Regions from separate parts of the Streptomyces similanensis genome, predicted to be linked through region 2. Evidence: riboswitches for the same ligand, from Rfam matches in the RefSeq annotation. Region 2 holds a riboswitch; the other holds the start of a gene.

Region 1 (14,173 bases), on a different contig from region 2:
GGTGGCGCTGGCGGCGCCGGGAGCGACGTACGAGATCTGAGTCCGCGCGGGCCGTGCGACGACGGTACGACGAGGCCCCCCGAGCGGTTTCTCCGGCTCGGGGGGCCTCGTCACGCTGCGGCGGGACTCACGCCTTGGTGAGGTCCTCGACCTCCTCGTCGGGCTCACGGCCCGGGGTCTTCAGGTTGAACTTGACGATCGCGAAGCGGAACACCACGTAGTAGATCGCTCCGAAGACCAAGCCGATCGGGATGATCAGCCATGGCCTGGTGTCCAACTTCCAGTAGAGGGCGTAGTCGATCAGTCCGCCGGAGAAGTTGAAGCCCGCATGGACACCGAGACCCCACGTCACCGCGAGGGACACGGCGGCGAGCACCGCGTGGATCACGTACAGGATCGGGGCGATGAACATGAAGGAGAACTCGATCGGCTCCGTGACACCGGTGACGAACGAGGTCAGGGCCAGGGACGTCATCATGCCCAGCACTGCCTTGCGGCGCTCCGGACGAGCGGTGTGCGCCATGGCGAGCGCGGCGGCCGGCAGGCCGAACATCATGATCGGGAAGAAGCCCGACATGAACATGCCCGCAGAGGGGTCGCCGGCCAGGAAGCGTCCGTAGTCGCCGTGCACGATCTGGCCGGTGGCGTCCTTGAAGTCGCCGAGCTGGAACCAGGCCACGGTGTTCACGAACTGGTGCATGCCGATCGGGATCAGGCCGCGGTTGATCAGGCCGAAGAGCGCGGCGCCGACGGAACCGAGGCCGGTCATCCACTCGCCGAAGTTGCTGATGCCCTCACCGATGGGCTTCCAGACCAGGCCGAAGAAGACACCCACCACGATGCCGACGAAGGCCATGATGATCGGCACCAGCCGGCGGCCGTTGAAGAAGCCGAGCCAGTCCACCAGCTTGGTGCGGTGGAACCGCTGCCACAGCACGGCCGCCAGCAGACCCATGATGATGCCGCCGAGGACACCCGGGTCGTTGTAGGTCGCGACTATGTCCGCGCCGCTCTGGACCTTCGCCTCCGTCACCGGGAACGACTGGAGGACCTTGCTGTAGACAAGGAAGCCCACCAGGGCGGCGAGCGCGGTGGAGCCGTCGGCCTTCTTGGCGAAGCCGATGGCGACACCTATGCAGAAGAGGATCGGGAGGCTGCCGGTGATGGCACTGCCCGCGTTGGCGAAGACGGACGCCACCTTGTCCCAGCCGAGGCCGTCGGCCCCGAAGACATCCGGCTGACCGAGCCGAACCATCAGGCCCGCCGCCGGCAGCACGGCGATCGGCAGCTGCAGGCTCCGGCCGATCTTCTGCAGGCCCTGGAACAGGCCTGAACCCCGCTTCTTCGCGGGCGCCGCCTTCTGTTCGGCGGTGGCGGTGCTCATAACGTCCGTCCTCCATCGGGTGGTGGTCTACACCACTCAGTGGTGTAGACCTGTTGTAGCACGATGAAGGTGGCGTAAGGAACCCGCGAATCCGCTACGGAATCACTACGCGGCGTACGGGTCCGCGCGGGCGGTCACCGCCCGGTGTCGGGGCGATCGCGGACCGGTCTCGGACCCCGCCGGACGACCGGTGCTCACGCCTTCGTGGTGTCCTCGACCTCGTCCTCCGGCTCACGCCCCGGAGTCCGCAGATCGAACCGCGTGATCGCGAACCGGAAGACCGCGTAGTACACCGCGGCGAAGCACAGCCCGATCGGAATGATCCCCCACGGCCGGGTCGCCAGGTTCCAGTTGATGACGTAGTCGATCAGCCCCGCCGAGAAGCTGAACCCGTCGTGCACCCCCAGCGCCCACGTCACCGCCATCGACGCCCCCGTCAGCACCGCGTGCACCGCATACAGCACCGGCGCGATGAAGAGGAACGAGTACTCCAGCGGCTCCGTGATCCCCGTGACGAACGACGTGAGCGCCACCGACAGCATCAGCCCGCCCACCTCCTTGCGCCGCTCCGGCCGCGCGGTGTGCGTGATCGCCAGCGCCGCCGCGGGCAGCGCGAACATCATGATCGGGAAGAAACCCGAGGTGAACTGCCCCGCGTGCGGATCGCCCGCCAGGAACATGTTGATGTCACCGTGCACCACCGACCCGTCCGGCTTCGTGTAACTGCCGAACTGGAACCAGATGGGCACGTTCAGGAACTGGTGCAGCCCGATCACCAGCAGCGCCCGGTTCGCCAGCCCGAAGATCCCCGCGCCCCACGCCCCCGCGTCGCTCAGCCAGTCGCTGAAACTCTCCAGACCGCGCCCCACCGGCGGCCACACCCACAGACACAGCGCCGCGAACAGGATCGCCACGAACGCCATGACGATCGGCACCAGCCGGCGCCCGTTGAAGAAGCCCAGCCAGTCCACCAGCCGCGTCCGGTGGAACCGCCGCCAGAAGTAGGCCGCCAGCAGCCCCATCACGATCCCGCCGAACACCCCCGGATTCTGGTACGTGAACGGCGTCGCCGTCCCGTCCGCCGCCTGGCACCCCGTCGCGATCACCCGCGCGCCCGCCGGACAGTCCACCGGGAACTGGCGCAGCACGTTGTAGTAGACGAGGAAACCCGCCACCGCCGCCAGCGCCGTCGAACCGTCCGCCTTCTTCGCCATCCCGATGGCCACGCCCACGCAGAACAGCAACGGCAGCCCCAGCTGACCGTCCAGCAGCGCGCCACCCGCCCCCGCCATCACCTTCGACACGGCGGTCCAGCCCAGACCGTCCTTCCCGAACACGTCCGGCTGCCCCAGCCGGTTCAGGATGCCCGCCGCCGGCAGCACCGCGATCGGCAACTGCAAGCTGCGGCCCATCTTCTGCAAGCCCTGGAACAGCGTGTTCCAGCGCGTCCGCAGCGAAGAAGGCCCGATCTCCGCGCCGCCGGCACTCATGGACGTCCTCCCCGCACCGCGTTTGGCCACCGCACCGACGGTGGTGTAGACCAGTCGGCGGACGGTTCCGCCGTCGTGAACGCCATCATCGGCACACCCACGGCGCGACCGCTCGCGAAGATGGGCCAACTGTGGGTTACTGCGACCAAGCGGTTCGGATCAGGGAGAAGGAACATGGCCAGCAAGGCTGAGAAGATCGTCGCCGGACTCGGCGGCATCGACAACATCGACGAGATCGAGGGCTGCATCACCCGCCTGCGCACCGAGGTCCACGACCCCTCGCTGGTCGACGACGCCGCCCTCAAGGCCGCCGGCGCCCACGGCGTCGTCAAGATGGGCAGCGCCATCCAGGTCGTCATCGGCACCGACGCCGACCCCATCGCGGCCGAGATCGAAGACATGATGTGAATCCGTGAACCGCGCACCGCGGTTCACTCGCAAGGGGCTCTTCCCACCGCGGGAGGAGCCCCTCGCGCACGGGAGGCTAGGCTCGGCGCCATGTCTCGAATCGACGGCCGCACCCCCGAACAACTCCGCCCGGTCACCATCGAACGCGGCTGGAGCAAGCACGCAGAGGGCTCCGTCCTCGTCTCCTTCGGCGACACCAAGGTCCTGTGCACCGCCACCGTCACCGAAGGCGTCCCGCGCTGGCGCAAGGGCAGCGGCGAAGGCTGGGTCACCGCCGAGTACGCCATGCTGCCCCGCGCCACCAACACCCGCGGCGACCGCGAGTCCGTCAAGGGCCGCATCGGCGGCCGCACCCACGAGATCAGCCGCCTCATCGGCCGCTCGCTGCGCGCCGTCATCGACTACAAGGCCCTCGGCGAGAACACCGTCGTCCTGGACTGCGACGTCCTCCAGGCCGACGGCGGCACCCGCACCGCCGCCATCACCGGCGCCTACGTCGCCCTCGCCGACGCCGTCGCCTGGGCCCAGGGCAAGAAGCTGATCAAGGCCGGCCGCCAGCCCCTCACCGGCACCGTCAGCGCCGTCTCCGTCGGCATCGTCGGCGGCGTCCCGCTCCTCGACCTCCGCTACGAGGAGGACGTCCGCGCCGACACCGACATGAACGTCGTCTGCACCGGCGACGGCCGCTTCGTCGAGGTCCAGGGCACCGCCGAGGCCGAGCCCTTCGCCCGCGACGAACTCAACGCCCTGCTCGACCTCGCCGTCGCCGGCTGCACCGACCTCGCCGCGTTCCAGCGGGCCGCGCTCGAACCGCTCGAAAAGTAAAGGGCGCCCCAAGAAGGGCGTCCGCCGGGGGCAACCCGCGGACGCCCTCCCCGCGTCCCTGTGGATACGGGCGCACGGCACACCGCCGTACGCCCGGCCACGACACGGGGAGGGAACCCACGCATGGCCGCGAGCCGCCACCGACGCCTGGGCCGCAGTACCGCCATCGCCGCCACCACGGCCGCCGTCGCCCTCACACTCTCCGCCCTGACCGGCTGCGACGCGATGAACAAGGCCCTGGACTGCGTCCAGAGCGCCGACTCCATCGCCGACAGCGTCACCGACCTCCAGCAGGCGGTGCGGAACGCGGCGGACGACCCCGCCCGGACCGACCAGGCCCTGCGGTCGATCGAGCGGAACCTGAAGAGCATCGGCGACAAGACCGACGACACGGACGTCAACAAGGCGGTCGACGACCTCGGCACGGCGGTGGAGAACGTCCGCACGGCCCTCGCCGACGGCGACCGCACCCCCGACGTCGGCCCCGTCACCGACGCCGCCGGCGAACTCACCAAGGTCTGCACCCCCTGAGCGCACCGGGCGCAAGCAGGAGACCGGCGGGCGGGCGTCGATACTGGTGGGCATGACCCGCCTGATCCTCGCCACCCGCAACGCCGGAAAGATCACCGAACTCCGGGCGATCCTCACCGACGCCGGCCTGCCCCACGAACTCGTCGGCACCGACGCCTACCCCGAAGTGCCCGACGTCAAGGAGACCGGCGTCACCTTCGCCGAGAACGCCCTGCTCAAGGCACACGCCCTGGCCCAGGCCACCGGACTCCCGGCGGTCGCCGACGACTCCGGCCTCTGCGTCGACGTCCTCGGCGGCGCGCCCGGCATCTTCTCGGCCCGCTGGGCGGGCCGTCACGGCGACGACCGGGCCAACCTGGACCTGCTGCTGGCCCAGCTCTCCGACATCGCCGAGGAGCACCGCGCCGCCCACTTCGCCTGCGCCGCGGCCCTCGCCCTCCCGGACGGCACGGAACGGGTCGTGGAGGGCCGCCTGCCCGGCACCCTGCGCCACACGCCCGCCGGCGCCCACGGCTTCGGCTACGACCCGATCCTCCAGCCGGCCGGCGAGACCCGCACCTGCGCGGAACTGACCCCCCAGGAGAAGAACGCCATCAGCCACCGCGGCAAGGCCTTCCGCGAACTGGTCCCGGTGGTACGGGAACTGCTGGGCTGAACCCACCAAAAGGGGCCGCCCATCCGGACGGCCCCTTCCCCTGCGTGTGCGTGCGGCCGGAGGGACTCGAACCCTCACGGGAGTTACCCCACTGGGACCTAAACCCAGCGTGACTGCCAGTTCCACCACGGCCGCCCGGCGCTGCCCGGCCATGCTACTGGCCGGGCAGACGCCTCAGACGCCCAAATCCTTGATGATCTTGGCCACGTGGCCCGTGGCCTTGACGTTGTAGAGGGCGCGTTCGACCTTGCCGTTCTCGTCCACGACGACCGTGGAGCGGATGACGCCGGTGACCGTCTTGCCGTAGAGCTTCTTCTCGCCGAAGGCGCCGTAGGCCGCCAGGACCTTCTTGTCGGGGTCGGCGAGGAGGGTGACCTTCAGGGACTCCGTCTCGCGGAACTTCGCCAGCTTCTCCGGCTTGTCGGGGGAGACGCCGATGACGTCGTAGCCGGCGCCGGCCAGCAGGTCGAGGTTGTCGGTGAAGTCGCACGCCTGCTTGGTGCAGCCGGGGGTGAGCGCGGCCGGGTAGAAGTAGACGATGACCTTTCGGCCCTTGTGGTCGGCCAGCGACACCTCGTTGCCGTCGGCGTCGGGGAGGGTGAAGGCGGGGGCCGCGTCCCCGGGCTGGAGTCGCTCGGTCATCGAAGTTCGTCTCCTCGTCGTGCCAATACCGTGTCGGTCCGAGGGTAACCGGGGGTGCCGACCGTGCGGTCGCGGCAAGAGCTGACAGACTGTCCACAACAGGCAGCAGTTGACATCGGAGGCGGTACGGTGGCGGACACGGCGGACACCAGGACCCCGGCTGAGATCGAGGCCGACATCAGGCGCCGGCGCGAGGTACTGGCCGAGACGCTCGACGAGATCGGCGTGCGGGTGCACCCCAAGACGCTCGTCGGAGACGCCAGGGCCAAGGTCGCCGCCAACGTCGACCACACCCTCGGACGGGCCTATGTGCAGGTCAACCGGGTGGTCAGTGATGTACGGGCGCAGTTCGTGGACACCGAGGGCGCGCCCCGTCTCGAGCGGATCGTGCCGGTCGCGCTGCTGGCCGTCGGCGTGGTCGGGCTGCTCACCCTGAGCAGTCGCAGGCGCCGGGGCTGACCCACCGCGTACGGACGTGCTGAAGGCAGGTAGGTTCGAGGCGTGAGCGCCAACAGAAACGAGCACAGCACCCACGACGACAAGCTGCCCATCCGGATGCTGCACGACCGGGTGCTGGTCCGGCAGGACACGAGCGAGGGCGAGCGGCGTTCGGGCGGCGGCATCCTGATCCCCGCGACGGCCGCGGTGGGCCGCCGCCTGGCCTGGGCGGAAGTCGTCGCGGTCGGGCAGAACGTACGGACCGTGGAGCCGGGCGACCGGGTGCTGTACGACCCGGAGGACCGGGCCGAGGTGGAGGTGCGGGGCACGGCGTACGTGCTCATGCGCGAGCGTGATCTGCACGCGGTGGCCGCGGACCGGTTCGAGGGGTCGGAGGACTCCACGGGGCTGTACCTGTAGCCGGTACGTGCGGCGAGTGAGCGTCCGAAGGGGCCGGTGACCATCGTCACCGGCCTCTTCGGCGTGGTTTTGCTAGCCTCGGAAGGGAGCCCGACGAGACGCGCCGTACCGGGATGCAGGCAAAGACGACGCACCCGTTGTCCGGCAGCGGTCGGCCCGAGCGGCCGGCCGCCGTGGTTGTCTCGGAGGTGCCCGTCGTGGCCTGGGTTCTGCTCGTCGTCGCCGGTCTGCTCGAAGTGGGCTGGTCCATCGGCATGAAGTACAGCGAGGGTTTCACCCGGCTGGTGCCCAGTGTGCTCACCGGCGCCGGGATCGTCGCCAGCATGCTGCTGCTGTCCTACGCCGCCCGTTCCCTGCCCATCGGCACCGCCTACGGCGTGTGGGTGGGCATCGGGGCGGCCGGTGCGGCGGTGCTCGGCATGGTGGTGCTGGGGGAGCCGGTGACCGCCGCCCGGATCTTCTTCGTGTGCCTGCTGCTGGTGGCCGTGGTGGGGCTGAAGGCCACCTCGGGCCACTAGATCACCGGGTCACTGGATCGACCAGGTCACCAGGTCACAGGGGGCCCGAGGCGGTGGCCCGGGGGCTAGAGGGCTCCCGGGCCGGCGCCCGTCGTCGTCGCGCCGTCGCCGGTCGTGCCGCCGGCCCCGTCGGCGCCGCCCGTGGTGGGGGTCCCGCCGGGGTTGCCGCCCGCGCCGCGCCCGCCGCCCCCGCCTCCGGCGTCGCCCGTGCCGCCGTCACCGCCGCCGGTGGGCGGGGTGCCGCCCGTGCCGCCCGCGCCCCCGGCGCCCGTCCCGCCGTCCGTGCCCGGGGTGCCGCCACCGGCGCCGCCGGTGGTCGGGGTGGGAGAGGTGGAGCCCGTGGTGCCGCCCTGGCCCGCGGTCTGCCCCTGCGTCCCGCCCTGGTCGCCCTGGCCCTGGGTGTCCTGGCCGGCGCCCGTGCTCGGGCTGGCGCCGTCGTCCTGGCCGTCGTCGCCCGGCGTCGTCGCGGCGCCGCTCGGCGGGGCCTGACTGGCGTCCGCGCCGGGCTGGAGCTGGAGGTCGAAGTCGTCGGCCTGGGTGCCCTTGAGGGCGTCGCCCATGAACTGCGCCCAGATGCTGCCGGGCGCGCCGCTGCCGTTGACGCGGTCCAGTCCCATCGCCCCGTACAGCGACTTGTGGGCGGCCGTCACCGGGTCCTGGCCCATCACGGAGACCACGGTGGCGAGGTTCGGGGTGTAGCCGGCGAACCAGGCCGCGGTGTCCTCCTCGGCGGTGCCGGTCTTGGCGGCGGCCGGGCGGCCGATCGCCTGGGCCGGGGCGCCGGTGCCGTTCTGGACGACGCTCTGCAGCACCGAGGTGGTGGTGTCGGCGGCCTGCCGGCTGACGGCCTGGGTCTCGGTGTCCTGGGGCAGCTTCACGGCGTTGGCGCCGTCCTTGGTAATCTTCTTGATCATCGTGAAGACGCCGTGCTTGCCGTGGTTGGCGAGGGTGGCGTACGCCTGCGCCATGTCGACCACGCTGGCCCGGGCCACGCCGAGCGCGATGGACGGGCTGCTGACCAGCTCCGGGGTGTCGCCCGGGACGCCGAGGTCGATGGCGGTCTTCTTCACCTTGTCGGAGCCGACGTCCACGGCCATCTGCGCGTACACCGCGTTGACCGACTTGTCGGTGGCCTCACGGACGGTGATGTCGCCGTAGGAGCGCTGGTCCTCGTTCTCGGGGGCGTAGGAGCCGCCGATCCAGCCCTGGACGGGGCGCTTGTTGGTGCCGTCGTAGAGGGTGTTGGGGGTGATGGTGCGGCCGTCCGTGGTCCGGGCCTCGTTCTGGACGGCGGCGGTGAACACGAACGGCTTGAAGGTGGAGCCGGCCTGGAAGTCCCGGCGGGTGGCGTTGTTGGTGAACTGCTTGAGGTAGTCGATGCCGCCGTACATGGCCACGAGTTCGCCGGTCTTCGGGTCGACGGCGGCGCCGCCCGCGCGGACGTAGGTGTCGACCTTGCGGTTCTTCTTGTCCAGCTTGCTCATCAGCTGGTCGTCGACGGCCTTCACGAACGCGTCCTGCTTGCTCTTCTGGATCGTCGTCGTGATCCGGTAGCCGCCCGCGGACAGTTCGTCCTCGGTGAGGATCTTGTTCTGCGCGAGGTAGTCCTTCACCGCGCGCACGAGGTAGCCGCGCTGTCCGGACATGCCGGTGGGCACCGTGGCGTCCTTCGGGCTCGGGAACTTCATCCCGGCCCGCTCGGAGGCGCCCAGCCAGCCCTGCTTGACCATGCCGTCCAGGACGTAGTTCCAGCGGGCCAGCGCGGCCGACTTGTTCTCCGGGTGGGCGACGACGTCGTACTCGCTGGGCGCGTTGACCAGCGCGGCGAGGTAGGCGGCGCGGGCCGGGTCGAGGTCCTTGGCCTTGACGCCGTAGTACGCCTGCGCGGCGGCCTGGATGCCGTAGGCGTTGCGGCCGAAGTAGCTGGTGTTGAGGTAGCCGCCCAGGATCTCGTCCTTGGACTCCGTGCGGTCCAGCTTGACCGAGATGAAGAACTCCTTCACCTTGCGGGTGACGGTCTGCTCCTGGCCCAGGTAGTAGTTCTTCACGTACTGCTGGGTGATGGTGGAGCCGGACTGCTTGCCCTTGCCGGTCGCGGTGTTCCAGCCGGCCCGCAGCATCGCCTTCGGGTCGACGGCGGACTCGGTGTAGAAGTCGCGGTCCTCGGCGGCCAGTACGGCGTGCTGGGCGTCCTTGGAGACCTGGTCGAGCGCGACGTTCTCCCGGTTGATGTCGCCGTCGCGGGCGATCTCGGTGCCGTCCGCGTACAGGTAGACGTTGGCCTGCTTCATCGCCAGGGCGTTGGCGGGCGGGATCTTGACCAGGGAGTAGCCGACGAAGAACGCGCCGATGATCAGCAGTGCGACGGTGAGGACGCCGCCGAGCACCATCCGCCAGGTCGGCAGCAGCCGCCGCCACCCGGTCCGCTTCCGCTTGGCCTTCTTGGCGGCCTTCTTGTCCTTCTTGGACTGAGCCTTCGACTGGCCGGACTGGCCGGACTGGCCGCCGTCGGCGGCGGCCTCGGGGGAGGCGGTGGTGCGCACGGCCGCGGCGGGCCGCGAGGCGGCGGCCAGCTGGGTGGTGGGATGGTCGGTGGGGCCGCTGGGGCCGCTGGGCCCGCTGGGGCCATCGGGGCTGGAGGAGCGGGTGGGCCCGTTGGGGCCGGTGGTGTGGGCTCCGCTGCCGTGGGCGGTACGACCGGCCGGTCCGGCACCCGAGGGTCCGGCGCCCGCGCCGGCGGCGCTCGCCGCGCCGGCCGCGCCCGTGGCGCCCGCCGCGCGTCCCGCCGGGTTGCCCGGGGCGCGTCCCGCCGGGTTGCCCGGGGCGCGTCCCGCCGGGCCCCGGCCGCCGGAGGTGTTCGTGCCCCAGGTGATGCCTCCGGTCGCGGCCCGGGTGCCGGGACCGCCGGCGGTGTCCGCGTCCGGCGTACGCGCGTCCGGCGTACGCGGTTCAGGCGTACCCGAGTCCGGCGTACCGGAGCCGGCGCCCCGCGCCGGTCGCGGCTTCCGCTGGGGCAACTGCGCCTTGCCCTGATCCTGACCCTTGTCCTGGCTCGGCCCCTTCGGGCGGTCCTGGGCCCGGGGGACGGCCTTCGTCCCGGCCTCCCCCTCGTCCCGCGCGGCGGGCCGGTCCCCGGCGCGCTCCGCCGCCGACGGCGCTTCCCGCTCCGCCCGGCCCTCGGCCGAGCCCTCCGCCCGGCCCCGGTCACGGCTCTCGCCCCGGTCGCCGTTCCGCCGACCGGATCCCTGGCCCTCGCCCTGGCCGTCACCCTGGTCCCGAGCCTCCGGCTCGGATCGCGGCTGCGGCTGCGGCTGCGCCTCGGCCTCGGGCTGTGCCTTGGCCTTCGGCTGCGGCTCGTCGCTCATGTCGTGCACGGACTCCTGTTTTCACGTCGTACGTCGCGGTACGCCCTCATGCGCTTCTGCGCCCCCGGATGAAGACTCACGCACCACGCGTTCCGTTCCCGTTCCCGGGCATGTGGTCCGGAAAATGCGTGGCACGTCACGCCGCGCGCGCACTACGCTCCTGCGCTTCGTGTCGACGGACCTTGTGGAGGCGTGACGTGGGCGCTGGGCGGTTGTACGCGGCCGTCGCGGCGGGGGGATTCAGACGGTACGCGACCTATCGTGCGGCCACGTTGGCCGGGGTGTTCACCAACACCGTGTTCGGCCTGATCCTGGTGTACACCTACCTCGCGCTGTGGGACGAGCGGCCGCATCTGGGCGGTTACGACAGCGCGCAGGCCGTCACCTTCGTCTGGCTGGGGCAGGCGTTCCTCTCGACGCTCGCGCTCGGCGGGGGCGGCGTCGAGGACGAGCTGATGGAGCGCATCCGTACGGGTGACATCGCCGTCGATCTGTACCGGCCGGCCGACCTCCAGCTGTGGTGGCTCTCGGCCGATCTGGGCCGGGCGGTGTTCCAGCTGGTGGGGCGCGGGGTGGTGCCGTTCCTGTTCGGGGTGCTGTGCTTCCCCGCCGCGCTGCCCGCGGACCCGGTGACCTGGCTGGCGTTCGCCGGCACGCTGCCGCCGGCGATGCTGGTGAGCTTCGGCATCCGGTACCTGGTGGCGCTGAGCGCGTTCTGGCTGCTGGACGGGGCGGGCGTGGTGCAGATGGCGTGGCTGGCCGGGTTCTTCTGCTCCGGGATGCTGCTGCCGCTGAACGTCTTCCCGGGCGTCCTGGGCGAGACGGTGCGGGCGCTGCCGTGGTCGTCGCTGCTCCAGGCCCCGGCCGACGTGCTGCTGGGCCACGCGGACCCGCTGGGTACGTACGCCTTCCAGGGCGCGTGGGCGGTGGCGCTGCTGGCGGCCGGGCGGCTGGTGCAGTCGCTGGCGACCCGGCGGGTGGTGGTGCAGGGTGGCTGACCCCGTCGACGTCACCGGCCCCGCCGTAGGGGCGGGCCTCACCCGTACGGAGCAGCGCGGCCGGCTGCGTGAGGGCCTGCGGGCCTACCGCCTGATCGCCGGCATGTGGATCCGCTCCACGATGGCCTACCGGACCTCGTTCGCGCTGACCACGCTCGGGAACTTCGTGGCGTCCGCGCTCGACTTCGTGGCGATCCTGCTGATGTTCTCCCGGGTGGACGCGCTCGGCGGCTACCGCCTGCCCGAGGTGGCGTTCCTGTACGGGCTGAGCACCCTCTCCTTCGGGCTGGCCGACCTGGCGATCGGCTCGATGGACCGGCTGGGCCGGCGGGTGCGCGACGGCACGCTGGACACGCTGCTGGTCCGTCCGGCGCCGGTGCTCGCGCAGGTCGCCGCCGACCGGTTCGCGCTGCGCCGACTGGGCCGGGTGACCCAGGGCCTGCTGGTGACGGGCTACGCGCTGGCCGGGCTCGACCTGCACTGGACGCCGCTCAAGCTGCTGCTGATGCCGGTGATGGCGCTGAGCGGCGGCGGGATCTTCTGCGCGGTGTTCGTCGCGGGCGCGGCCTTCCAGTTCGCCGCCCAGGACGCCTCCGAGGTGCAGAACGCGTTCACGTACGGCGGGACCACGCTGTTGCAGTACCCGCCGACCGTGTTCGCCACGGAGCTGGTGCGCGGGGTGACGTACGTCCTGCCGCTGGCGTTCGTCAACTGGCTGCCCGCCGCGTACGTGCTCGGGCGGCCGTATCCGCTGGGGCTGCCGGGCTGGACGGCGTTCGCCTCGCCGCTGGTCGCGATGGTCTGCTGCGCGCTCGCGGGCGTCGCCTGGCGGGCGGGGCTGCGGTCGTACCGGAGCACGGGGAGCTGAGGGGAGTCGGAGGGACGTATGGCGAGGGAAGAGCGGGACGGCGGCCTCGCGGGGGACGGCCCCGGCGGGGCGCCCGGCGGGGCGTTCATCGAGGTCGACCGGGTCGAGAAGGTCTTCGATGTGCGCAAGCGGACCGGGTTCCTCAGGAGCGAGCGGCGGCGGGTGCGGGCGGTCGACGCGCTCTCGTTCACCGTGGCGCGCGGCGAGATGGTCGGCTACATCGGCCCGAACGGCGCGGGCAAGTCCACGACGATCAAGATGCTCACCGGCATCCTCACCCCGACCGGCGGCCGGCTGCGGGTCGCGGGCATCGATCCGGCCCGCGAGCGCACCCGGCTCGCCCAGCGCATCGGGGTGGTGTTCGGGCAGCGTACGACGCTGTGGTGGGACCTGCCGCTGATCGACTCCTACCGGCTGACGCACCGCATGTACCGCATCCCCGACGCCCGTTACCGGGAGAACCTCGACCGCTGCGTCCGGCTGCTGGAACTGGGCGACCTGCTGGACGTGCCGGTGCGGCAGCTCTCGCTGGGCCAGCGGATGCGCGGCGACATCGCGGCGGCCCTGCTGCACGACCCGGAGGTGCTCTACCTCGACGAGCCGACCATCGGCCTGGACGTGATCAGCAAGGCCAAGGTGCGGGAGTTCCTGCGCGAGTTGAACGCCGAGCGCGGCACGACGGTGCTGCTCACCACCCACGACCTCCAGGACATCGAGCAGTTGTGCTCGCGGGTGATGGTCATCGACCACGGGCGCATGATGTACGAGGGCCCGCTGGCCGGGCTGCACGAGGCGGGCGAGAGCGAACGGACCCTGGTGGTGGACCTGGAGCGGGAGCTGCCGCCGATCGAGCTGCCGTCGGCGCGGGTGGTGCGGGTGGAGGGGCCGCGGCAGTGGCTGGCCTTCCCGGCGGGGAAGTCGGCGGCGCCGCTGGTGGCGCGGATCGCGGAGCGCTACCCGCTGGTGGACCTGTCGGTGCGCGAGCCGGACATCGAGGCGGTGATCGCCCGGATGTACGGGCGGCCGGGGCCGGGGGCGGCGGAGGGCGCTCCCGGCGGTGCTCCTGAGGGGGCGGAAGGCGCGGTCTCGGCGGGGGACGCGGCGGAAGGCGCGGTCTCGTAGCCTCCGGCGCGCCGAACTCGTAGGCTGCTGTACATGACCGACGCCGTGTCCTTCGAGGGAAACGACCAGCAGCGGCCGGCGCCGCGGGCCGCGCGTCCCGACGCGCGGCAGTTGCGCGCCTCCGACGCCGACCGGGAACGGGTCGCCGAGGTCCTGCGGGACGCGCTCGCCGAAGGACGCCTGGACATGGCGGAGTTCGAGGAGCGGCTGGAGGCCACCTACAGCGCGCGTACGTACGGCGACCTGGAGCCGATCACCCGCGACCTGCCGGACGCCGGCACCGCGGCGGCGCCCGCCGCGCCCTCGGCGCCGCCGGTCTCGCTGCACAAGGAGCCGGTGCGGGACGGGAGTTGGCTGAGCCGGATCACCGGCGGCGAGGGGTCGTCGTCCTGGGCGGTCGCGGTGATGTCCGGGTTCCAGCGCAAGGGCGCCTGGACGGTGCCCCGGCAGTTCAACTGCTTCGCCTTCTGGGGCGGCGGCGAGATCGATCTGCGCGAGGCGAACTTCGC
Region 2 (14,173 bases):
AGAGCACCAGAAGTAGCGGCCGCCCAACTCCTCGCCTGTTTGAGACCACCTCTTCATGAGGCGCTCGACCTCGGCGAGTGTGAACATGGTCGCGCTCCAGCGGGATCCGTCCGCTGTCAGCCGCACCTCCACGTCGACGTTGCAGACGGCATCCAGATCCTCGCCGACGCTGGGCAGGAATGACGCCTCGAACCGATCTGTGCGAACGCGGTACCAAGGTTCATTGGCTTCCGGCGCCTCGCGCGGCAGATCTGACGCGGCGGGCTCGGGCTACGGGACGTTCCAGGCGGAGAGGACGGGTCGCCCGTCCTCGGTGGCGAGGAAGCTGAGCGTGCCCGGATGCGGGTGGCCGAGCAGTCGGCTCGCGGACGCGTCGAGACCGAGCCAGCGGACGGTGAGGATACGCGCCAGGTGGCCGTGCGCCACGACGGCGACGTCGCCGTCGCTCAGCAGCGGACGAATGCGGTTCAGCACCGCGTCAGTGCGCGCGGCCACCTGCGCCAGCTCCTCGCCAGGGTGGTCGGCGTCGCCTGGAATCACGCCGTCGCGCCACAGGTCCCAGTCCGGCCTTGACTCGCGAATCTGCTCGGCGGTCAGGCCTTCGTAGCCGCCGTAGTCCCACTCCAGCAGGTCGGGATCGGGCTGTGCACTGGTCAGGCCGGCGAGTTCGGCCGTCCTCATGGCACGGCTCAGTGGGCTGCTGAACACGGCGAGCAGACGGCGGTGGGCCAGTCTCGGAGCGAGAGCACTGGCCGCGGCCTCGCCCGCTGCCGTCAGCGCGACGTCAGTCCGCCCAGCATGCTGCCCCGACAGGCTCCACTCGGTCTGGCCATGCCTGATCACTATCAGCGCACCCATAGCCACGTACGCTATCTGATCTTGAGGCATCCCGACTCGATTTCACCGCGTTCGCCTCGCTGTGCGAGCTCAATCGCCCGGGCAGAGAACAAAGAGGGGGAAGGCGCGTCGCCTGGGCCGGTCGCCGATCTCGTTGAGTGCGGCACGGATCTCGTGCAGGTGGCCGGTTGTCATCTGCAGCGGGGGTTCGTCGGGCTGGTAGGTGGTGCGTATCGGGTAGTCCACGCCTGGATCGGTGGTCATCTCGATATGGCAGCCCAGGACGTGGGTGACCGGTCGGCGTTCGGAGAACTCGATCAGTCGGTCGATGGTCCGGGCGAAGGCAGGCCAGTCCTGTATGTAGAGCCGGCCAGGGTAGACCGTGTCGCCGGTGAGCAGGAACCCGCTCCATGGATCGTAGAACGTGACTGCTGCCTGGTGGTGCCCAGGAGTGGCCAGACACTCGAGCACGCGGTCTCCCAGATCGACCTGCGCCACGGCGGTGGGATCCTCGTCGAAACCGAAATATTTCCAGGCGGTGGCGAGCTCTGCGCCGACCACCGTGGTGTCGGGGCGGTCGGCGAACTGGCCGTCCCCCGCGATGTGGTCGCCGTGGGGATGGGTGTGCAGCACCAGCAGGTGATACCTGTGCCGGGGGTGGCGGGCGAGCCAGTCCTCGACGAGTTCGTCAACCAGCCTGCGCAATGGGAAGAACTGTGCGGATGCGGTGGCGCCGGTGTCGATCAACACTGCCTGGGCATCGCCGAAGAGCAGGAACAGGAACGGCGCCTCGTAGTTGATCGCCATGTTCTGTCTCAGGATGACCGTATGCTCGTCGAACGCGTAGACCTGGATGTCCGGGTCGGAGTTGTGCTTGGCTGATGGTGAGCCGTGGATCCAACGGACGTCCAACTCGCGAGGCGAGGGAAACGAGCCGGCGGAATCAGCAGAAGGTGTGCCTACGTCCACGACGCCTCCTCAGTGCGTCGTCTTGGCGGGCCGTGTACGGCGCACATCTCGTCCGGGGCAGGCACCTACGAGCCTCCGCGGCGACGCTACCACGACGCTGAGCGGCTGCTCTTGGCCCTGCGTGGGCGCAGCGGCATCGCTCTGCGCTGGGACCCTCAACGTGACCTCCACTGCGAGAGCCTGGAAGGTCCTCATTCAGGTTGCTCGGGCGTGCTTGCGGCCGCGGGGCCCGCAGTCCTGTCCGGCGAGGGTGAGGTTATGCCTCCGGGCAATGCTGTGCATGGCGTGGTGGACGCCGTCTCCTTCGAGTCGGCACATCAACGAGTGGCTTTCATGGGCACCTGTCGCTAGAGCTCGTAGTCCTGCGCCAGCTCCTCCCAGCAAATGCTGCGCAGTCCAAGATCGGCGTCCTCGCCCGACGGGACATCCACGCCGGTCTGGAACCAGACCACGGTGAGAGCGGAACGGTGCAGTACCGGGTCAAGTTCAGAGGCGACCGCTGTCGAGCGGAAGAGCCCGATGCAGGCCACGGAAGGAAGTACCTCAACGGGGCCGAAGGCGCCGGCAGTCTCGTCCGGGTACTCGCGGGAAGGTAGGACCAGGTGAACTGGCCTGGATGTGAACGCACGTTCAGCCTGTCTTTGGAGGCTCCTGACCTTCATGTCATTGATGAGCTTGCACGGGTAGCCCTCCAGCATCCCTCCGTAGGTCGAAGACATGCGCAGCTCGGTGAGCTCGATCGAATGTCCAGACGAGAGGGTTATGTGGCTCAGCGACATGCCAACACCCTATGTGCAAGGTTCACTCCCGGTACACGGCCTTGATCCCTGCGCGACTGACGCGATCGGTCGCAGGGCTGCCACCGGCGGTGCTCGCCCGGCGGCCGGGCATCTGACCGGCGGCGACGCCGATGGCACCGCCGCCGTGGTACGCCACGGCCGGGTGGCCGCAGGCGCGCGTGCGGCCGGTGCGCGAAACGGGCGGCCGCGGGTGTGTCGGTCGCGGCGCCGGCCCCGGGCGGCCCTGCGTCTGCCGGCCGTCGCGTGGCGGGACGGCCGGGTCCGGACGTACGGCGCGCCGTCACAGACCGGGCCGTTGACCGGCGACGGCGGCGACGGCCCAGAAGCCGGCATAGGTGAGACCGCAAAGGAAGCGGGTGACGATGAGGGCGGTGAAATCGTCGGCCGGCAAACCGATGGCGACGCCGATCGCAAGCAGCGTCTGGGAGACCACCAGGGTGGTCCGGCGCGGCCGGCGCAGGGTGAGAACCGCGAGGGGCGGGCCACCGATCACGACGCCAACAGCGAAGGCGGAGATCAGGACGCCGGCGAGCAGGAACTCGGCGCTGCCCATCGCGAAGAGGCTGAACGCGAGCAGGTGGACCGCGAACGGCATCCGGTCGGATCCCGTGCGGGCGGCGGCCTCCTGTGGCTGAGGGCCGCACACTCCCAGGCGTGGTCGAAGACATGCGCGGGCTTCTTGTACGAAGGTTCGGACACGCGGATCGAGGCCGGCAGGCACCTGCGGTCCGTCGAGCCGGCTGGTCCGCTACATGGTGGTCATCCGCGTCCTCATGCTGGGGCCGGCAGCCTTGAACGGCCAACATCTGTTGCCGATCCCGGGACGTCGTGGTGGCGTCGGCGATCCGCTCAGTCGTCACCGGACAGGCCCTCGCCCCAGCCCCGCTTCTTGATGGCGGTACGGCGTGGAAGGAGCGCGCTGGAGTGGGAGTCGGCTATAGCGCGGCGTGAGCCGACGTAGCCGACGTAGCCGCTCGATCGCGCGGGGGGCGGGGACCTGGCGGATGGCTCATCGGCTGGGCGCGGCGGGTGGCGGATCACGCCACCCGCCGCATAAGGAAAAGGCTTCGTTAATTGCCGATTGCCTGGCGGCATTCGTTCAGAGCGAAGATCCCGAAGTTGTCCGCGATCTTCTCCATGAGTCCGCCGTCGAGAACTCCGGGGTTCCAGGCGTATACCGGGCATTCACCGTCCCGATCGGGCCGTGAGGTGTCGAGTACCACAACACCCCACACGTCATCGTGCATGACGACCATCAGGTGATGCGGGAGCCTGAGTGCCTCGCGGTCTTCCAAGGTGTAAGCGACCGTGCCCAGCAGACTGTCTCCCCCTGCTGGCGTCTGATACAGGCCGGGGAACTCTGTGGGGGCTGCTTCCCACGTACCGAACTCCTCGATGAGGCGACGGTAGGACGGCGGGAACCGAAGCCCCATCTCGTGTTCCGCCCGGTCGATGAGTTGTTCGCGACATCCGTCGGCATGATTCGCCGTGTCCTCGTTGGAGTAGATCAGATCGATTACCGACTCTGCCGCCTCAACTGCGATCGTTCTCATGAAGTGAAGTCCTTCGCACGACTCTTCCAACACCGCTTCTTCCACCCGTTGAAGGCCAGCGGAAGACCTTGCCACGAAAAAATACTGCTCCGCCTTGAACTCGACCACCGACAGAGTGTGCGTAACCGCCTGCGTCTGGGTGGGAGAACCACACAAAAGGCTCGCCCCGTCCCGTGCGACAACGCAGGGCAGGTTGATCGAGCCCGGAGTCGGCTCGTCCTCCTGCTACCGTCCTGCGGTGATCTCTCTGGGGGAACCCGCGTTCTTCACCCGCCTGCGCGATACGCGACGGGTGCTCATCGCCGGCGCGGGCGGCGGCTTCGACGTGTACGCCGGGCTGCCGCTCGCGCTCGCGCTGCGGTCGGCGGGCAAGGAGGTGCACCTCGCCAACCTGTCGTTCGCCAACCTGTACGGCCTGGACCTCGATGTGTGGGTGGATGAGGACGTCGCGGCCGTCGGGCCCGACACCCCGCTCCGAGGCGACTACTTCCCCGAACGGACGCTGGCCCAGTGGCTCGCGACGCAGGATCTTCCGTCGACCGTGTATGCGTTCCCGAGCATCGGGGTCGGTCCGCTGCGGGCGGCCTACCGGAGGTTGATCACGCATCTCGGCGGTGTCGACGCGGTCGTATTGGTGGACGGCGGGACCGACATCCTGATGCGCGGAGACGAGCACGGTCTCGGCACCCCGGAGGAGGACATGGCCAGCCTGGCCGCCGTGAGCAGGCTGGACGAGGTCCCGCACCGGCTGGTGGCCTGCCTCGGCTTCGGGGTGGACGCCTATCACGGCGTGAACCACTCGCTCGTGCTGGAGAACTTGGCCGCTCTGGACCGGGACGGCGCCTATCTGGGCGCATTCTCGCTGCTCGGGGCAGGGCGGGAGGGCGCGCTGTATCTCGACGCGGTGGCGCACGCCCAGCGCCACACCGCGAGCCACCCGAGCATCGTGAACGGATCCGTCGCCGCCGCCGTGCGCGGTGACTTCGGCGACGTGCGGTTCACGGAGAGGACCAAGGGCAGCACGTTGTTCATCAACCCGCTGATGGCGCTGTACTTCTGCGTGGACCTGCCCGGACTGGCCCGCCGCAATCTCTACCTCGGTCTGTTGGAACGGACCTCGCTGATGCGGCAGGTGAGTTCCGTGATCGAGGAGTTCCGCACCACGCTGCCCCGTCAGCGCCCCCCGCAGGCATTCCCCCACTGAGCCTTCCACCGGTACGGGCGAACGCTACCCGCCCCTGTGCGCACGGTTGCCGACACCCGTGGACGCGCAGGCGGCAGGGTACGCTGCGGCCCGCCGGCAGGTGTCGCGAAGATCAAGGACATGGCGGCCTGCTCTCACCGGATCGAACGAACCTCCGGGAGCCGCGGAGAACATGACGACGAACGACAAGTAGGCAGCGCGGGAGATCTCCGAGCTGCTCCGGAGCGTCCTGGGCAGCTTCCGGTGCGGGGAGGGCCGGCCGATCCGTCATGCGTGAGGCGGGCTTCGCCGGGCGGAGTTCCTGAGGCGTTCGGCGAGGGCTTCGACCAGGTCGCGGAGCTCATCCGGGCGTTCGATGAGGAAGGGCCGGTCCAGCGAGGCGAGGACGGCGGGCAGCCAGTCGAGCCGTTCCACCCGGAGTTCGACGCGGGACCAGCGCTCGGTCCGCGGATCCGCGCTGCTCGGGGAAGGGAGTTCCGCCACGATCGCGACGCCGGCGGGAAGTCGGGTGTGGATCTGCTCGGCCGTCCCCTGGATCCGCAGGGTTACCTCATGCCGGTACGGAGCCGTGGCGAGCCCGGTCAGCACGCGCTCCGCCGGGTCGAGACCGGCGGGTGGTTCGAAGGAGCCGGGCAGGACTCTCACCTCGGTGATGCGGTCCAGCCGAAACGTCCGGTCCTCATCCGCCGTGAGATCCGCGGCCGTGACGTACCACCGGCCCGAGTGGGCGACGACCCCGTGCGGGTGCAGCGTGCGTTCGCTGCGCCGGCCGTCGGCGGCGGTGTACCGGATCGAGATCGGCCGGTGATGGCTGACCGCGTCGGCGATCGCGAGCAGCACCGTGGAGTGCGGGGCGACTGTTTCGCCGGGCCGGTCCGTGAAGGCGAGAGAGCCGAGAAGGGCGTCGAGTCTGCGGCTCAGCCGCTCGGGCAGCACTCGCCGGATCTTGGCCGCCGCCGTCTCGCTCGCCGTGCCCATGGTCGTCGTCAAGCCGGCTCGCCGGCCCGCGACCAGGCCGAGCAGCACGGCGAGTGCTTCGTCGTCGCTCAGCATGAGCGGGGGCAGGCGGTAACCGGGGGCAAGGCGGTAGCCGCCGTAGCGGCCGCGCACCGACTCGACGGGCACGTCGAGGTCGACGAGGTGGCCGACATAGCGCCGTACGGTGCGTTCGTCGACGTCCAGCCGACCGGCGAGTTCGGTCACGGTCCGGGTGCCGCCCGACTGAAGGAGTTCCAGCAGGGCGAGCACGCGGGCGACGGGTCGAGGCATGTTCCGAAGTCTCCCGCATATACCGGGCGGGTTCCGCCCGGTATTCGTCGTAGCGTGCGATCAGAAGCACGCACGGACCAGGAGAAAACCCATGAACTTCGTCTCTATCCGCGTCATCACGGGCGACGTCGCCCGCCTCGTCGACTTCTACGAGCGGGCCACCGGGGTATCCGCCACCTGGTCCAACGAGGACTTCGCCGAGCTCCGGACCACCTCGGCCACCCTCGCGATCGGCAGCACCCGCACGGTCCCCCTGTTCGCGCCCGGCTCCGCCCGCCCGGCCGACAACCACAGCGTCATCCTCGAATTCCTCGTCGACGACGTGGACAGCGTGCACAAGAACCTGACCGGCTTCGTGGCGGACTTCGTCAATGAGCCCACCACGATGCCCTGGGGCAACCGCGCGCTCCTGTTCCGCGACCCCGACGGCAACCTCGTCAACTTCTTCACCCCCGTCACACCGGCCGCCATCGAGAAGTTCGCTCGCTGAGCACAGACCCCGAGCCACTCGTCGAAGTCGTCGCGACGCGGGTGGTCGTCCCGGTCACCGCGTCGCCCGTGACCTCGCCCGCGACTGGCCGGCGCGGGGCAGCCTGCTCGGGTTTGTCCTCGTGTTCTCGGCAGCGCCTGCCGTAGGTGCCCTCACCACGAGTTTCGTGGTCCTGTTCGCGACCCTGGTGCTGGCCGCGGTGACGAACGCGGGGTTCCTCCCTGAGCGTCGGTTCAGCGGGGCTCGCCGAACCAGCGGGCGAGCGCCGGCTCCGGATCATCCGCGCCCGCCCAGCACACGTAGCCGTCCGGCCGGACGAGCATCGGTTCGGTGTCGCTGCCCTGACCCACCCGGTCCACCCGGTCCGACCAGGGGCCGACGGCCTCGGCGAACGTGTCGGCCGGGTCCAGCAGGACGCCGCGCCCGGAGCGCAGCAGTTCGTGTGTCCGGGCCGTTCCGAGGTCCAGGTCCGGTGCGGGGCGGCCCACCAGCGGATGGGTGTCGGCGCCCGGCATCGGGTAACGGACGGCCATCCCGGACATCAGGTCGGCAAGATGGTGCTGGACGTCCGGGATCCGGGCCATGTCCGTGAAGATCTCCCGGGCGGCCAGTACGTCCGGGTCGCGGCTGCCGGCCCAGTCCATCAGCAGGCTCTGTGCCCGTACGTTGCGCAGGACGGCGGCACCGGCCGGATGCCGTTCCGCGTGATACGTGTCGAGCAGGTCCTCCGGCGCCCAGCCGTGCACGGCCGCGCCGAGCTTCCAGCCGAGGTTGAACGCGTCCTGCATCCCGGTGTTCATGCCCTGCGCGCCGAGCGGAAGGTGGACATGGGCGGCATCGCCCGCCAGGAACACCCGCCCGTGCCGGTACTGGGCGGCCTGCCGCGACGCGTTGGTGATACGGCGGGCGTAGCGCAGTTCGAGCAGGCGCACCCGCGTTCCGAACACGGCGTTCAGGCCGCGGCGGACCTCGTCCTCGGTGACCGGGTCCTCCCGCGGCCGCGACCGGTCCGGCCCGCCGAGGACCAGTCGGCGCAGCGGCCTGCCCTGCGGATCGGTGCCGAGCGGGAACAGCGCCGCCCAGTGCCCGTCCTCGTTCCAGGTGTGCGACGTCAGCGGATCGACTCCGCCCAGTCGCACATCGGCGGAGACGATCGTCAGCGTGCCGGGCTGACCGGGGAACTCGGCCCGCACCAGCGACCGTACGGTGCTGTGGGCTCCATCGGCGGCGACGAGGTGGCGGCCGCGGAGGGCGGCGCCGTCGGCGAAGGTCGCGGTGACCCCGTCGTCGTCCTGGGCGAGGCCGACCAGTTCGTGGTTCCTGCGGGCGTGCAGGCCGTGCTCGGCGAGGTGCTGCTCGAAGAAGCCCTCGATCACCACCTGCGGCACGGCCCGCCACGGCAGACGGTGCCGCTCGGGCTGGAGCGGGAGGGGGATGCCGGCGAAGTGGCCGGTGGTGGCGGGGTGGTCCCCGGTGGCCAACAGGGGCTCAAGCAAGTCCCGTTGGTCCAGCGCCTCCAGTGTGCGGGACTGCACGCCGCCCGCCCTGGACAGGTCGCTGCGCTGCGGCAGCCGGTCGACCAGGACGGTCGACACCCCCGCGAGCAGCAGCTCGTTGGCCAGCGTCATTCCGGTCGGGCCGGCGCCGACGATGAGCACATCGGTGTCCATGAATTCTCCTGTGGTCGTGTCGATCGGGACAGGAACCACACTCCGTCGGCCGAGCACGCCCGCTCCACAAACCGGTGCCATCGCGTGGACATCCGACATCGTCTAGCCTCGGCCCGGTGGAATCCGACTACGACGAGCTGGATCGTCGGCTCGTGCACGCCCTGCAGATCGACGGCCGGGCCCCGTTCAGCGCCATCGCAGGGGTTCTCGGCGTGTCGGATCGCACCGTCGCCCGCCGGTACGCCCGGTTGCGGTCGGCCGGGGCGGTACGGGTCCTGGGCGGGGTCGACCCGACCGCGCTGGGCGCCACCCTGTGGTTCCTGCGGGTGCGCTGCGCGCCGGCCGCCTCGCTCCCGGTCGCCGAGGCGCTGGCCGGACGCCCCGACACGTCCTGGGTGAACCTCAGCTCCGGCGGCACCGAGATCACCTGCGTGGTCCGTACCGAGAGCGACGCGGACAGCGAGACGCTGCTGCTGGCCAAATTGCCCCGCACCCCGCGGGTGGAGGGCGTGACCGCGCACTCCGTGCTGCACACCTTCTACGGCGGCCCGGACAACCTGGTCGGAAAACTCGGGTCGCTGGACGCGGAGGCGGTCGAGCGGCTGCGCCCGCCTCCGATGCCGTACCGGCCGGGACCGGTGCGGCTCGACGACGGCGACCGGAGGCTCCTCGCCGTGCTGGCCACCGACGGCCGCGCCGGGTTCGAGGAGCTGGCCGTAGCGACCGGATGGTCGCCGACGACGGTCCGGCGCCGGATGACCGAGCTGCGCGAACACGGCCTGCTCTATCTCGACATCGACGTCGACTGGCGGATGTTCGGTGTGAACACCCGCACCCTGCTCTGGCTCTCGGTCGCCCCCGCCCACCTCGCGGAGGCCGGGCAGGCGCTGGCCGGGCACCCGGAGATCGCGTTCGCCGCCGCCACCACCGGCCCGACCAACCTGTGCGCGAGCGTGGTGTGCGCGGACCAAAGGGAGTTGTACCGGTACCTGACCACCCGGGTCGCCGCGCTCCCCGCCGTCACACACGTCGAAACGGCACCGGTGATCAGGACCGTCAAGAAGGCAGCGGCCCGGACCTAGCGACCGACACGAGCGTGGGCGAGGCCCCGGTGAGGCCGGGGTGCGAAGCCGGCTGCCCCTTCCGGCCGTGGACTAGGGTGACTGCGCGAGGACGTCGTGTTCGCCATGTTCGCGTGGGAGGTCATGCGTGGGGGCAGCCCACCCCCCGCCGGTGCGGGTACCGGTCGGCGAGGGATCAGGTCGGTGGACGAGCCGGACCGTGCAGCGCCGGGTTCTGCTGGTGGTCCACAACGTCACCTCGGCCGGCCGCCTGCTGGATCTGGTGCCGCTGTTCCACGACGACTTCCGCGTCCAACTCCTGGTCACCTCCACGGGGTCCTCCGCCTTCCAGGGCGGCATACAGGAGCTGTTCGCCGAACTGGAGCTTCCCGTGCTGCCCTGGGAGCAGGCTCTCTCGACCCCCTTGGACCTCGCGGTCTCCGCGAGTTTCGGTGGTGAACTCGCGCGGATCAAGGCGCATTTGTCGGTCATCTCACATGGTACCGGGTACACCAAGAAACTGGGCAAGTCGCGAACCGGGAGCCGGGAGCCGACGTTCGGGCTGTCGCCCGAGTGGCTTCTCGACGAGGGGAAGCCCTTCGTGGACGGGCTCGTCCTCTCCCATCCGGAGCAGTTGGAGCGGTTGGCACGGGTGTGCGCCCCCGCGGTGCCGGCAGCCGTCCTCGCCGGTGATCCCTGCTTCGACCGTATGCTCGCGGCGGTTCCCTACCGTGAGAGGTTCCGGCGGGCGTTGGGGGTACGTCGCGGGCAGCGGCTCGTCGTGCTGAACTCCACCTGGAACCCGGAAGGGCTCTTCGGCAGTGGCGGCGAGCAGGACATGCTGCCCGGTCTGCTGCCCCGCCTCGCGGCCGAGTTGCCGGCCGACGACTACCGCCTGGCCGCCGTCCTCCACCCGAACATCTGGTACGGGCACGGCCCCGGCCAGATCCGGGTGTGGCTGGACCGGGCCCGCCGCGCCGGTCTGGCCCTGATCGACCCCGTCCGCGCCTGGCGGCAGGCCCTCCTGGCCGCAGACCTGGTCCTGGGGGATTTCGGCGCCGTCTCCTACTATGCCGCCGCCCTGGGCACACCTGTGCTGCTGGCGGCCGACGGGGCGGGCGTGCTCGACCCGCAGGCCCCGCTCGCGGACTTCGTCCGGCACGCTCCCCGGGTCGATCCGCTCGTCGCACTGCGGCCGCAGATCGAGCGGACAGTCGCCCGTCACCGGCCCGACCCGGCCGCCGCCAGGTTCGTCACCTCGGAACCGGCCCGGTCGGCCGAGCTGCTGCGCCGACATTTCTACGCCCTGCTCTCCCTTCCCGAGCCGGCCGCGCCCGCGTCCCTGGAGCCTTTGGCGCTCCCCCCGTACGGTCCGCGGAAGGTGACGGCCCCGTTGCACGTACGCGCACACGTGGACGGCGTCGACATCGTGATCGAGCGCTCCACGGAACACCCGTACGGCGCTGACGGCGACGCGCACCTCGCCGTGCACGAGGACACCCGCCGCCCCGGGGACCTGGACCTGGCGGACGTCATCACACGCGAGGGCCGGCCGGACGATCCGCGCCTGGGCGGCCCCGGTCTGTGGACCGCCGAGGTACTGCGCCGTCATCCGCACTGCTCGGCCGCGGTGTACGTGACCGGGCCCGACAGCTGCACCGTACGGGTGAGACGGCACGGAGTTTTGCAGGTGTCCGCCTCGGACGACGCGGACGCCGATCCCGCTGCGGCCGCCTCGGCCCTGTACACCTGGCTGGCACACGGCGGGACCGTACCCGCGGGTGGAGTGGTGCTTCGGGTGCACACGGCCGGAGGTGTGCACCCGTTCCGGGTGGAGGCGGGCCGGCCGGACTACCGGGCCGCGCCTCCCTCGCAGCGTTCCCGCAACCGGGCCAGATAGCCGAGATGCGGCGTCGCGGTCGGCGGGAGCAGGGCTTCCGCCTCGCCGATCCTCACCAGCGCCGTAGTGTCGTCACCGTCGTCGTGCAGGGTCTCCGCGAGGTCGGTGAGGGCGCGGGCATGGTTGTACGCCTCGGGGGGCTCTCCGGTCCGCCCGGCGAAGAAGTCCACAGCGTGTTCCAGCGCCTGGCGGGACTCCTCCAGCCGGCCCTGGCCGCGCAGGGCCCGGCCCTTGTGGCGCTCGATCAGGGCGAGGGCCCGCGGAAGGTCCGCCGCGCCCTCCTGGTCGGCCGTCAGCCTGCGGTAGATGGTCTCGGCCTCGGCGAACCTGTCGTACGCCTCCTCGTACTCCCAGCGGTTCAGGCTCAGCAGACCCAGCAGTTCCACGGCCGACGCCTCGCCGCGCGGATGTCCGGCCGCCCTTTCGTAGGTGACGGCCGACCGTGCCGCGCGGTTCGCCTGCTCCTCCCGGCGCATCTCCCCCAGACAGTGCGCCAGTTGGAAGTGCAGCGCACCCGCCATGCGCTCGTCCGCGCGGTTCTCCTCGGCGCAGCGTGCCGCGTCCCGGAGCGCGGGAAGCACCTCGTCCCAGTAGCCGGCCTTCAGTTGCAGCGGCCACAGCGCGCGGGCCAGCCACAGGGCCACAGTGGTCCGTCCGCACTCCTCGGCCAATGTCACCGCCCGGACCACGTTGGGCAGTTCGGCCGCCAGGACCACGATGCCGTCCTGGTCGGCTCCGCTCCCGCCGTGGAAGTCCGCCGGCAGCTCGGTCCGCCAGCTCTCCGGCAGGGCCGCGCGCGACGCGGGCAGCACCCGCTCCACGAGGGCGTCGAGTACCCGGCCCACGGCCGCCGAGCACTCCCGGGCTCCGTACTCCGCCGCGGCGGTGTCCGCGAGCTGGCGCCTGATCTCGGGCCGGAAGCGGTACCGCCGGTCGGGAAGAGGCTCCAGGAGTCCGACGTCCACGGCCTCGTCGAGCATCCGGCCGGCCGCCTGTTCGTCGTCGAGGCCGGCGGCGGCGGCCGCGATCACCGTGCTGACGGACGGCCAGCCGCCGAGCGCGGTCAGTCGGCACAGACGGGCCGCTTCGGGAGCGAGCTGGACCGCGGCGAGTTGCGCCACTGCGCGTACCGGGTGGTGCCGCCATGCCTCGGCCCGCGGTGCGGGACCGCTCCCGCCGCGGGCCAGCAGCCTCGCCTCGGCGTGCAGCACGAACGCGTTGCCCTGGCAGCGCTCCAGCAGTGCGGGCAACTGCGCGTTCACCCGCGCGGCGTTGGCCTGACCCGCCACCTTCCGCACCAGTTGCTTCGCGTACCGGTCGGTCAGCGGCGGAACCGGGACACGTTCCGCCTCCAGCAGCAGGGGCGGTCCGGAGACGACGACCACAAGGAAGACGTCCGGTGTCGCCGGTACGAGGCCGCGGACCTGGGCCAGCGAGGTCGTGTGGTCGATCACCACGAGCATCTTCCTGCCCTCGGTGATCTGCCGGTAGAGCCGCACCCGGTCGGCTTCGGTGGCCGGGATCCGGTCGGGCCCCATCCCCGTCTCGCGCAGCAGGCGCAGGAGGACGGCCGCCGCGTCCGGTCCGCTCTCGTCGTCGCAGGCGTCGCGCAGATCGACGTAGAACTGTCCGTCGGGGAAGCGGTCGCGGCTCTCCCCGCCGACGCGCAGGGCCACCGCGGTGGTGCCGCTTCCCGGAGGACCTGACAGGAGCGCGACCCGGGGCCTGCCCTCCCAGGGCCGCCTTGCTTCCCGCATCAGCTGCCTGAGCACCTTCTGCCGGTTCGTGAACGCCCAGGGGGCCGGGGGCATGCCACCGCGCGACGGCGTCTCGGTCCGGACCCGGGCGCTGTCCACGAGGTGGGCCCACTCACCGGCTCGTCGCGGATCGCGGCTCATCGCCGTGTGCAGGCGGCCGGCCAGTTCGGACCTCTCCTCCTCGCCGACGGGCAGCGGGGTCTCGCGTCCCAGGGTCCGCCTCACCAGAGCGCCCGCCGACAGGGTCAGGTTCTTGCCGACCTCTCCAGCGGCCCCGTTCCCCACGCTCAGCAGGAACGTGGTGAGTGCGCTGAGCGCCACGACCTCCAGCATGCCGGCTCCTCCCCCTGGTCACCCGTCCGTCCCTCGCCGGACTGTATCGCCGTGCCCGGGGGTCACGGAAACATCCGGCCATGAGGAAGTCGTGCCGCGTCCTGGTTCCTTGCCCGGGCCGCGGGCGTCGCAGGTCGGATCCAGCGGGCCCAGAACTGAACCAGACAGCGCTCGGCTCCCGCGCCGTCGCCTGGCCGCCGGCCGACGCGAAGTCCGTCTCCGCCTGCCCGTCCCGTCCCGTCCGGTCCGGTCCGGTCCGGTGCGGCGCGGGGACCGCGGAACGTGCCGTCGACCGATGGCGGGGCGTGCTCAGTAGCGGCTGAAGTCACC

What was found. Region 2 has a riboswitch for guanidine ahead of ABEB07_RS20860 (MBL fold metallo-hydrolase). Riboswitches for the same ligand answer to the same signal wherever they lie in the genome.
Positions count from the first base shown of each region.
Region 1: it holds a riboswitch for guanidine, as region 2 does, so the genes downstream of both, ABEB07_RS22035 (DMT family transporter) here and ABEB07_RS20860 (MBL fold metallo-hydrolase) in region 2, are expected to answer to the same signal.

Region 1 covers NZ_BAABKC010000065.1:3,946-18,118, reverse strand. The annotation lists gene ABEB07_RS22090 (MBL fold metallo-hydrolase) at 1-40, shown strand, start outside; gene ABEB07_RS22085 (PTS transporter subunit EIIC) at 128-1,384, opposite strand; gene ABEB07_RS22080 (PTS transporter subunit EIIC) at 1,579-2,874, opposite strand; gene ABEB07_RS22075 (glucose PTS transporter subunit EIIB) at 3,049-3,282, shown strand; gene rph (ribonuclease PH) at 3,373-4,107, shown strand; gene ABEB07_RS22065 (hypothetical protein) at 4,231-4,638, shown strand; gene rdgB (RdgB/HAM1 family non-canonical purine NTP pyrophosphatase) at 4,691-5,293, shown strand; tRNA gene ABEB07_RS22055 (tRNA-Leu) at 5,345-5,428, opposite strand; gene bcp (thioredoxin-dependent thiol peroxidase) at 5,468-5,935, opposite strand; gene ABEB07_RS22045 (DUF3618 domain-containing protein) at 6,065-6,394, shown strand; gene ABEB07_RS22040 (GroES family chaperonin) at 6,437-6,793, shown strand; guanidine-III (ykkC-III) riboswitch at 6,865-6,928, shown strand; gene ABEB07_RS22035 (DMT family transporter) at 6,991-7,311, shown strand; gene ABEB07_RS22030 (transglycosylase domain-containing protein) at 7,377-9,884, opposite strand; gene ABEB07_RS22025 (ABC transporter permease) at 10,874-11,674, shown strand; gene ABEB07_RS22020 (ABC transporter permease) at 11,667-12,542, shown strand; gene ABEB07_RS22015 (ABC transporter ATP-binding protein) at 12,561-13,664, shown strand; gene ABEB07_RS22010 (DUF1707 SHOCT-like domain-containing protein) at 13,698-14,173, shown strand, end outside.
Region 2 covers NZ_BAABKC010000059.1:104,728-118,900, reverse strand. The annotation lists gene ABEB07_RS20870 (hypothetical protein) at 1-249, opposite strand, end outside; gene ABEB07_RS20865 (histidine phosphatase family protein) at 271-858, opposite strand; gene ABEB07_RS20860 (MBL fold metallo-hydrolase) at 928-1,806, opposite strand; guanidine-III (ykkC-III) riboswitch at 1,818-1,885, opposite strand; gene ABEB07_RS20855 (hypothetical protein) at 2,154-2,585, opposite strand; gene ABEB07_RS20850 (MFS transporter) at 2,887-3,201, opposite strand; gene ABEB07_RS20845 (SMI1/KNR4 family protein) at 3,677-4,267, opposite strand; gene ABEB07_RS20840 (DUF1152 domain-containing protein) at 4,398-5,363, shown strand; gene ABEB07_RS20835 (helix-turn-helix transcriptional regulator) at 5,631-6,632, opposite strand; gene ABEB07_RS20830 (VOC family protein) at 6,724-7,122, shown strand; partial or broken gene ABEB07_RS20825 (Cmx/CmrA family chloramphenicol efflux MFS transporter) at 7,196-7,342, shown strand; gene ABEB07_RS20820 (FAD-dependent monooxygenase) at 7,356-8,792, opposite strand; gene ABEB07_RS20815 (Lrp/AsnC family transcriptional regulator) at 8,909-9,874, shown strand; gene ABEB07_RS20810 (hypothetical protein) at 10,074-11,753, shown strand; gene ABEB07_RS20805 (ATP-binding protein) at 11,705-13,843, opposite strand; gene ABEB07_RS20800 (hypothetical protein) at 14,153-14,173, opposite strand, start outside.